2 linked regions of the Stratiformator vulcanicus genome follow. The main gene of each other region encodes a partner of the protein of the gene in region 2 in a complex. Links are inferred from orthologs where the notes say so. Each region holds a gene or a part of one and is shown on either strand. Other genes may lie near its edges.

The links. The genes of interacting proteins can lie anywhere in the genome.
Region 1: the proteins of secA (region 2) and secY are in contact, whole or in part, in a crystal structure (PDB 3DIN), measured with the Thermotoga maritima proteins. The link is inferred for Stratiformator vulcanicus from one-to-one orthologs. Residues at the interface, in WP_004082002.1 of Thermotoga maritima: Glu261, Ala262, Arg263, Lys300, Ala301, Arg302, Thr303, Ile304, Ile305, Leu323, Tyr324, Asp325, Pro326, Val329, Ser330, Tyr333, Ile336, Lys340, Phe345, Val349, Glu363, Phe364, Tyr374, Ser375, Gly376, Gly377, Glu393, Ile395, Thr482, Ser483; in WP_004081795.1 of Thermotoga maritima: Glu108, Gly109, Glu110, Glu111, Ala236, Glu237, Arg238, Arg239, Ile240, Thr241, Ile242, Gln243, Tyr244, Ala245, Arg246, Arg247, Val248, Thr249, Gly250, Arg251, Arg252, Val253, Tyr254, Gly256, Ala257, Ser258, Thr259, Tyr260, Leu261, Pro262.

What each region holds. Positions count from the first base shown.
Region 1 is NZ_CP036268.1:2,324,578-2,327,993, reverse strand. Bases 1-2,808 are described here. They hold secY (preprotein translocase subunit SecY), read left to right. Parts: upstream 1-624; coding sequence 625-1,992; downstream 1,993-2,808. Other genes in these bases: map (type I methionyl aminopeptidase), read left to right, coding at 1,979-2,808; rplO (50S ribosomal protein L15), read left to right, coding at 28-528. Also shown: more of map, read left to right, coding at 2,809-2,863; rpmJ (50S ribosomal protein L36), read left to right, coding at 3,075-3,191; rpsM (30S ribosomal protein S13), read left to right, coding at 3,222-3,416. UniProt on the Escherichia coli protein: The central subunit of the protein translocation channel SecYEG. Consists of two halves formed by TMs 1-5 and 6-10.
Region 2 is NZ_CP036268.1:4,709,372-4,714,677, forward strand. Bases 478-4,567 are described here. They hold secA (preprotein translocase subunit SecA), read right to left. Parts: upstream 4,227-4,567; coding sequence 678-4,226; downstream 478-677. Other genes in these bases: Pan189_RS18800 (3-deoxy-D-manno-octulosonic acid transferase), read right to left, coding at 478-554. Outside these bases: more of Pan189_RS18800, read right to left, coding at 1-477; Pan189_RS18810 (sulfatase), read left to right, coding at 4,590-5,306. UniProt on the Escherichia coli protein: Required for protein export, interacts with the SecYEG preprotein conducting channel.

The DNA.
Region 1 (3,416 bases), 2.4 Mb from region 2 along the record:
CTTCGCCGCGGAAACAGGAAGTTCGGCATGATTCTCGACGACATCCATCGTGACATCAAGAAGAATAAGAAGCGCAAGCGGATCGGCCGCGGCCCTGGATCGGGGCACGGCAAGACGTCCGGTCGCGGTCACAAGGGCTATTTCAGCCGAGCCGGATCGTCGTTGAAGCGAGGCTTTGCCGGAGGCCAGACGCCGTTGTTCATGCGGGTGGCCAAGCGCGGCTTCAGCAACGCCTACTTCCAAAAACGGATTACGGTCGTCAATGTTCGCCAATTGAACGAATTCTACGAGGATGGCGGAGTCGTCGATCCGGAGTCGCTGAAGAAGAAGGCTCTCGCGTTCGGTCGCTTTGAAATCGTCAAGGTTTTAGGCGACGGCGAATTGTCCAAGAAGCTGACCGTCAAGGCGCACCGTTTTTCAAAGTCAGCCGAAGAGAAGATTACCAAAGCCGGGGGAACGATCGAGCGGCTTGAGAAGCCGGTCGATTCGATCGCGACGCCGGATGCGACCGGCGAGTCCGACGATTGAAGTCCGTGAATCGCAATTTCAGGATGACAGCGATTTCGATAGTCTTCCGCTCACCGCTTTCCGACGCACGACCGACCTCGCAGGACGCCCGCCGTCATGTTTAGTAAACTGATCACGATCTTTCGCATCCCCGAATTGCGCCGGAAGATTCTGCTCACGCTGCTGCTTCTGGCCGTCTATCGGATGGGGTTCAACATCCCCCTCCCGTTCATCGATCAGGATCAACTTAAAGAGTTCATCACCGACGCGAAGAGCGGCGACGACGCTTTCGGTCAGGTGATGCAGGTCGTCTCGCTGTTCTCGGCATCGAACATCAGTAACAGCACGATCTTCGGCCTCGGGATCATGCCTTACATTTCGGCATCGATCATTTTTCAGCTGCTCGGCAGTGTTTATCCGCCTTTGGAGCAACTGCAAAAGGAAGGAGAGGCCGGGCGCAGGAAGATCAATGAGTATACTCGGTACGCCACCGTTCTGATCTGTCTGGTGCAGAGCTACGCTTGGATTGTCGGCCTCTCTTCCGGCCTGGGCCAGGGGGAGAGTCTCATCATGGAGCAGTTCAACAACGTTTATTTCTATCTCGTCTGTACGATCACAATGACCACCGGGACGATTTTCCTGATGTGGGTCGGCGAGCAGATCGATGCCTACGGGGTCGGTAACGGGATCAGTCTTTTGATTATGGCCGGTATTCTCGCGCAGATGCCGACCGCCGGATATACCGAATTCATTCAGCCCGCCATCCAGAACGGTCTCGCGATCGGTACGCAGTACGGGATTGAAAAACTGCTGCTGCTCACCGGGCTGTTCCTGTTTGTCGTCGTCTGGGTGATTTTGATCACGCAGGGCCAGCGCCGCATCCCGATTCAAAGCGCCAAGCACGTACGCGGTCGACGCGTTGCTGGCGGCCAGCGGCAGTTTCTCCCCCTTCGCGTCAACCAGGCCGGCGTGATGCCGATCATCTTCGCCTCCAGCCTGCTGATCTTCCCCTATCTGATTTTCAACTCGATCGCTCAAACCGGGTGGGGACAAGAAATCCCGTTAATCGAGGGCATCGCGCGGATCTTCGGCGACCGAGGTTTCATTTACAATATTCTGTATATCGTACTGATCTACTTCTTCTGCTACTTCTGGACGGCGATCACGTTCAATCCGAAAGATATGGCAGAGAACCTCAAAGATTACGGGAGCTTTATTCCCGGCTATCGCCCCGGCACCCGGACGGCGGCATACCTCGAACAGGTCATGCTGCGGATCACCTACGTCGGTGCGGCCTTCCTCTCGATCGTGGCCATCATCCCGACGCTCGTCGCGGCTTACATGGACATCCCGTTCGTGCTCGCCCAGTTCTATGGCGGCACCGGACTGCTGATCGTCGTGTCGGTCGTGCTCGACCTCGTGCAGAAGATCGACAGCCATCTCGTGATGCGGAATTATTCGGGGCTGCTCGATGCCGAAAACTAAGCTCCCCCGGCGAATCAAGCAGAAAGCGAAGAAGACGCAGGAACCGCGGAAGCGCCGCGAGCCCGGCAAGCCGATCGTTCTGAAGAGCCGGCGCGAAATCGACAAAATGTACCGCGCCGGTCAACTGGTGGCCGAAGCTCACGCCGCAGTTCGAGGACTCGTTCGCCCCGGCGTCACGACAGCGGAACTGAACGCTGCCGTCGAAGAAGTCTTTTTGCGAAACGCGGCCACGCCACTCTTCCTGGGCGTACCCTGCCCCGAAGAAGGCGGCCCCGATTTTCCGGCTGTGACCTGCATTTCAACCAACGAAGAAGTCGTCCACGGCATCCCGACCGAACGTGTGCTGGAATCCGGCGACATTGTGAGCGTTGATACCGGCTGCCGACTCGACGGCTGGTGCGGCGACTCCGCGTGGACTTACACGGTTGGTGAGATCGATCCTGCGACCGAACGGTTGATGGAAGTCGGTCGCGAGACGCTTGCACTGGCACTTCGCGAACTGCCCCGCCGAAAGAAGTGGACGCATATCGCAGCCATGATGCAGGAACTCGCCGAATCGAACGGCTACGGAGTCGTGAAGGAACTGGTCGGGCACGCGATCGGACGCGAGATGCACGAAGCCCCGCAGGTGCCGAACTTCGTCGGCGGAGAATTTGCCGAGGAAGACTTTGACCTGCGTGCGGGATTGGTGCTCGCGATTGAACCGATGATCAACGGCGGCACGGCGGAAGTCGAACTCTGTGATGATGACTGGACCGTCGTCACGGCCGACGATGAGCCGAGCGTCCACTTCGAGCACACGGTCGCGCTGACCCGTGACGGCGTGCGAATTCTGACGGAAGGGGTGGGTGAGCCGCTCGATTTGAGGTGATGAGACGTGCCTGCGGACTTGGAATTCCGTCGCCGACAGCATTCGGTTGACTTGAGACTTCGACCGCAACACGTTTATATTGCAGAACTTCGCGCGGCTGCGGTCCCGAGTCGTCCACCTCCAAGGTGCGGCGTCGCCTACGAGCCGATTTGTATTCGGCTTACATTCGATGATTTTTGCGGTACCGGTATTGGTTCCGAGCGAGACGACAATGAAAGTAAGAGCAAGCGTTAAACGAATTTGCGAGCGGTGCAAGGTGGTGCGCCGACGGGGCAAGGTCTACGTGATCTGCTCCGCGAATCCGCGTCACAAGCAACGCCAAGGCTGATACGCCCGAGTAGGCGAAGGAGCTTTTGAGATGCCACGTATTCAGGGTGTGGACGTTCCGAACAATAAGCCGGTTTACGTCGCGTTGACCTACCTTTACGGAATCGGCACGAAGACGTCGATCGATATCTGCTATTCGCTCGATATCGACCCGCGTCGGAAGTCACACGAACTGACCGAAGACGAAATCTCGCAAATTAACAACACGCTCGATCGTGATTACGTG
Region 2 (5,306 bases):
TCGGTCTGCGCCGCCACAAGAGAGAGCCGGCGCACGATCGGTTTGAGGATAAACCCGAGCCGTGAGTATCCGCGGAAGCTCTTCTCCCCCAGCCGGCCGTTGACGATTGCGACGGGGACTCCAGCGTCAGCCATGATCGAGATCAGGTTGGGCCACAGTTCCAATTCGGAGAGAATCAAAGCCGAGGGCCTGATCCGCAGCATCGCTTCATTAACCGCCCAAGAGAAATCGAGCGGGCAGAAGCAGACGGTATCATCGGGGAACTTCTCGACCGCGACGTCGCGACCGGTCGAGGTCGTCGTGGTGATCACAAATTCGACGTTGGGCCGCTCGCGCCGCAATCGCTCGACCAAGTCGGGCAGTAGCAACACTTCCCCCACGCTCACAGCGTGTATCCACAAGCAAGGCCGCTCACCCGATCGTACGGGAACACGGCCAAAGAGCTTTTCGCCCCAGCCGACGCGGTATTTCCCCTGCCGCACGGCGCGATACGCCAGCATCGGCGAGACAGCCAATAGGAGCGCCAAGTAAGCGAGATTAAATAGATAAGGCATCCTTGCCTCTTTTCGTCACACAAGCCCGACGCGCAAGCGAGGGACCTTGCTCTAGAGCTTCAATGTTTGATTGAAAGTCCTTGAGCGAAATCCCTTGCTTGCGCTGCGGGCTTGTTTACTTTTTCACGCAGCCCCGTGGCATTTCTTGTATTTCTTCCCGCTGCCGCAGGGGCATGGGTCGTTGCGGCCGACTTTTTCCATGCGATTGACGATCGGGTCAACCGTTTTGACTTCCTGTCCCGGCTCGAGCTGGCTGCCGCCCGATTCGGTGTATTGCTGTTGCGGCTGAGGTTCGGGGGCTGCCTCTTCAGCGTTCGCGTGAGAGACCTCCGTGATCTGCCAGAGATTGCCGACGAACTCCCGGCTTTCTTTTTCGAGCCGGAAGATGAAGCCGGTGACCTGTTCGTCGATCCGCTCCCACATCGCCTGAAAGGCCCGCCGACCTTCACGTTTGTATTCGACCTTCGGGTCTTTTTGGGCATAGCCGACCAGTCCGATGCCGGAGCGAACGTGGTCCATGTGATACAGGTGATCTTTCCACGCCGTATCGACCAGTTCCAACAGCAGTGACCGCTCCGCGTGGGCGAGTTCAGGGCGGTAGTACGCCTGATACTGCATCAGCAGCCGCTGGCGAGCGGCGTCTTTCGGCAGTGCGGCGACATCTTCGGGAGTGAGCGTCGCGTGAAATTCCTCGTTCGCCCAAGTGATGAGCTCACCCATTTGATCGGTCTTCGGCGTGTGCCCGTTGCCTTCATGCCCGCCGTAGGCGTCTTCCAGGAGCGAATCGATCCGTTCGCTGACCTCGCCGTTGGCGTAGAACTGTCGGCTGGCGTCCTGCAGCAAATTCTGTAACTGGTCGCGGCTTTTACCCTTAACCTGCTCGGCGTTGAACGACGCCTTGAAGCGGCCGTTGGCCCAGCGGACGAGTCCGTCGCGGTCGGACTGCTGTGACTGGGCGCTCTCCGGCACGAATCGCGTCATGCCGACGGCGACTGGGAACTGGACTTCTTTGTCGTGATACATCTCCCGCAACTTTGTGCGGACCGACTCGACGGCCTGTTCGGGCGAAAGTTCTTCGAACGACTTCGGATCCAACTGCATCGTGAAGTGCTGCGCGAGCCAGCCGCATAACTGCTGCTCGTTGAAGTCGGGCACCAGGAACTGCTGGAGGACTGAAAAGTCGTACCGCTCAATCGCCTGTGAGGAACGCTCGCGGAGGTAGCCGTGAATGTCGTCGCGGCCGACCTTCTTCAATTCACGATCGTTCGTATTGAGGCCGAAATGCACGTTGGCCCACTTTGAAAGGGCGAGCCAGTTCCAATCACGTTCTTCTTCCTCTTCGGGCAAATTCTCTTCGATCTGCTCGCCGATGTACTCGTCCGCCTGCGCGTTGCATTCGTCTTTCAGGAAGGTGACGAGTTCCTCGTACTCCAGCTCCTTGACCTGCTCCGATTCAAGGTCGAGGCGGTACTGCTGCGAGGCGAACGCGGCGAGCGACTCCCAGCGATAGCGCGGATTGAGGAAGTGCGGCACCAACTTCTCGACCTGCCGATCGATCATCTCGAGGATGATTTCGCGGCAATCGGCTCCGTCGAGGATTTTCTGGCGGAACGTATAGACCTGCTTGCGCTGGTCGTCCATCACCTCATCGTATTCGAGCAGGTGCTTCCGCTGGTCGAAGTGGCGTTCTTCGACTTTCTTCTGGGCCCCTTCAATTCGCCGCGTGACCATCCCGCTGATGATCGGCTCACCGTCCTGCAGACCGGCCCAACTGAGCACGCCCTGCACCCATTCTCCGGCGAACAGCCGCAGCAACTTGTCCTCGAGCGAGACGATAAACACGCTCGAGCCCGGGTCGCCCTGACGCCCGGCCCGCCCGCGAAGCTGATTGTCGATCCGGCGAGAGTCGTGCCGCTCGGTCCCGATGACGTGTAGACCTCCGAGGTCGGCGACCTGTCGGCCCTCTTTCTTCATCCCCTCGCGCTCGGCGATTTGCGCAGTCAGGTCGTCCCATTCCTGCTTGCTGACGTCGAGCCGGGTCTCGTACGTCTGCCGCAGTTCTTCCCAAGCCAGGTACTCGGGGTTACCCCCGAGAATGATGTCGGTACCGCGACCCGCCATGTTCGTGGCGATCGTGACGGCTGCCTTGCGGCCGGCCTGCGCAATCAACTCGGCTTCTTTTTCCTGCTGCTTGGCGTTCAGGACATTGTGCTTGATGCCCTTCTTGTTCAGCTTGCGGCTGACCAGTTCGCTCGACTCGATGCTCGTGGTACCAACGAGGACCGGGCGGCCTTTCTTGTGCTCTTCAATCGCGTCTTCGGCGACGGCGGCCCACTTTTCTTTTTCGGTCCGGAAAATCACATCCGGCATGTTGTTCCGCTGACTGGGCCGGTTCGTCGGGACGTTAATGACGTCGAGCTTGTAGATCTTCCAGAACTCGTCCGACTCGGTCATCGCCGTACCGGTCATGCCCGACAGCTTGTCGTACAGCTTGAAGAAGTTCTGCAACGTGATCGTGGCGAGCGTCTGGTTCTCCGGCTTGACCCGGACCCCTTCCTTCGCCTCGACCGCCTGGTGCAGGCCGTCGGACCACTGCCGGCCTTCCATCTTCCGACCGGTGTGCTCATCCACGATGATGATCTCATCGTGTTCGACGACGTATTCGACGTCCTTGCGGTACAGGTAATGGGCCTTGAGCGAGTTATCGATCAGGTGCGGCCATTCCATATTGCCCGCGGTGTAGAACGATTCGACGCCGGTCAGTTCTTCGGCCCGGCGGACCCCCGACTCGGTCAGGTGGCAGGTCCGCTCTTTCTCTTTGACCTCGAAGTCCTCATCCCGCTTGAGCTGCCGGGCGATGCGATCGGCCTTGGAATACTTCGTGATGTCATCGTGAGCCGGGCCCGAGATGATCAGCGGCGTCCGCGCCTCGTCGATCAGAATGTTGTCGATTTCGTCGACGATCGCGTAGGTCAGCGGCCCCTGAACTTGCAGTTCCTTCCGCGGCTTCATGTTGTCGCGGAGGTAATCGAAACCGAACTCGTTATTCGTTCCGTACGTGATGTCGCAGGCGTAGGCCCGCTGCCGCTCCTGCGCGTTCATCGGCGACTGGATCGCGTCGACCGTCATTCCCAGCCCGAGGAAGATCGGCCCCATCCACTCCATATCGCGTCGGGCAAGGTAATCGTTGACCGTCACCACGTGGACGTGCCCGGCCAGACCGTTGAGGAATGCCGGCGCGGTCGCGACGAGCGTCTTCCCTTCCCCGGTCGTCATTTCGGCGATCATGCCGCGGTGCAGGATGACGCCGCCGACCATCTGCACGTCGTACTGACGCATTCTCAGGTTGCGCCATGCCGATTCGCGGACGCGTGCGAAGGCTTCGGGCAACAGATCGTCGAGCGTCTCCCCGTTGGCGAGTCGCTCACGGAAGTCGGCCGTCGTGCGAAGCAACTCTTCGTCGGAGAGTTGCTTCACCGACTCTTCGAGGCCGTTGATCTGATCGACCAGCGATCCCGGAGTGATCTTATCCTTGCCCGTCTTTGGGTCGCGGACGAAGCCGAGATTCCGGACGCGATGCTCGTTCGACGAACCGAACATCTTCGTGATGCCACGCTCCACCTTCCCGGTGAAAGCGTTGAGGTAATCTCCGACGCGATCGAGAGCTTCCATCTCTGTCCTCAGACGGGCGGGTGGGCCCGATTATGCAAATACTCAACTGTGCAACGTGTGGCAGTCCGGGCAACGCAGACAAACTTTGACGGCAGCCGATTTGACAGGCACGGTACCACTCGGCGGATGGACCATACCCGCCGGGGGTCGGCCCTGCGAACCGCCCGTCGCCCTAAATCGTGAACTGCCAGTATGTTTTCTGTTTTCGGCCCACGGGTCAATGGCGTCCTTGGGGCGGCCGCACCCTTAATGGTCGCAAGAATGATGCCACACGCCATTTGTGCGCACCCGAATCGTGCCGCTAAGCTGACGCGTCCGATCGACCTTCCCTGAACTCTCCTCCGAACCCGAAGACGCTCAACCATGCCCGCTCGTTGGATTTGCGGCCTATTCGCCCTTCTTTGTGCGGCCTCGATTAGTTCCGCCGGCGACCGCCCGAACGTTCTGTACATCGTTTCAGACGACCTGAACTGCGACCTCGGCTGCTATGGCTCCGAAAAAGCGGCGACCCCCGAAATCGATAGGCTCGCCGAAAGCGGGCTCACTTTCACCAAAGCCTATTGCCAGTATCCGGTCTGCAATCCGTCACGCAATTCGTTCCTCAGCGGGATGCGACCCGACGAAATCGGGCTGCCGAAAAAGTGGACCGCCCTTCGCGAACTGGTTCCCGACGTCACCACGCTGCCGCAGCTCTTTCGCGAAAACGGCTACTTCACCGCTTCGGTCTCGAAAATCTTTCACATCAGCCAATGGGACCCGGTGAAGCCCACCAGCGGTTGGCGGCTCGGCGATGAAAAATCGTGGGATATTCGGCTCAACACGCAGCCGCAGCCCACAGGAAACGGTCGACCTCCCTTTCCCCGTGAAGGCCGGCGCATCACGTTGCCGAGTAATCGCAAAGGGGCGGGCAGCGGTGGGACGATCGACTTCGCGATGGAATCCTCCCAATCAAAGGAGGCCCAAGAAGACGGTCAGGCGGTGATCGAGGCGACGAAAATTCTTGACGACCGACCCGACAAGCCGTTCTTTCTCGCCGTCGGATTCCGTCGCCCGCACGCTCCGTTTGTCGCCACAAGTGCG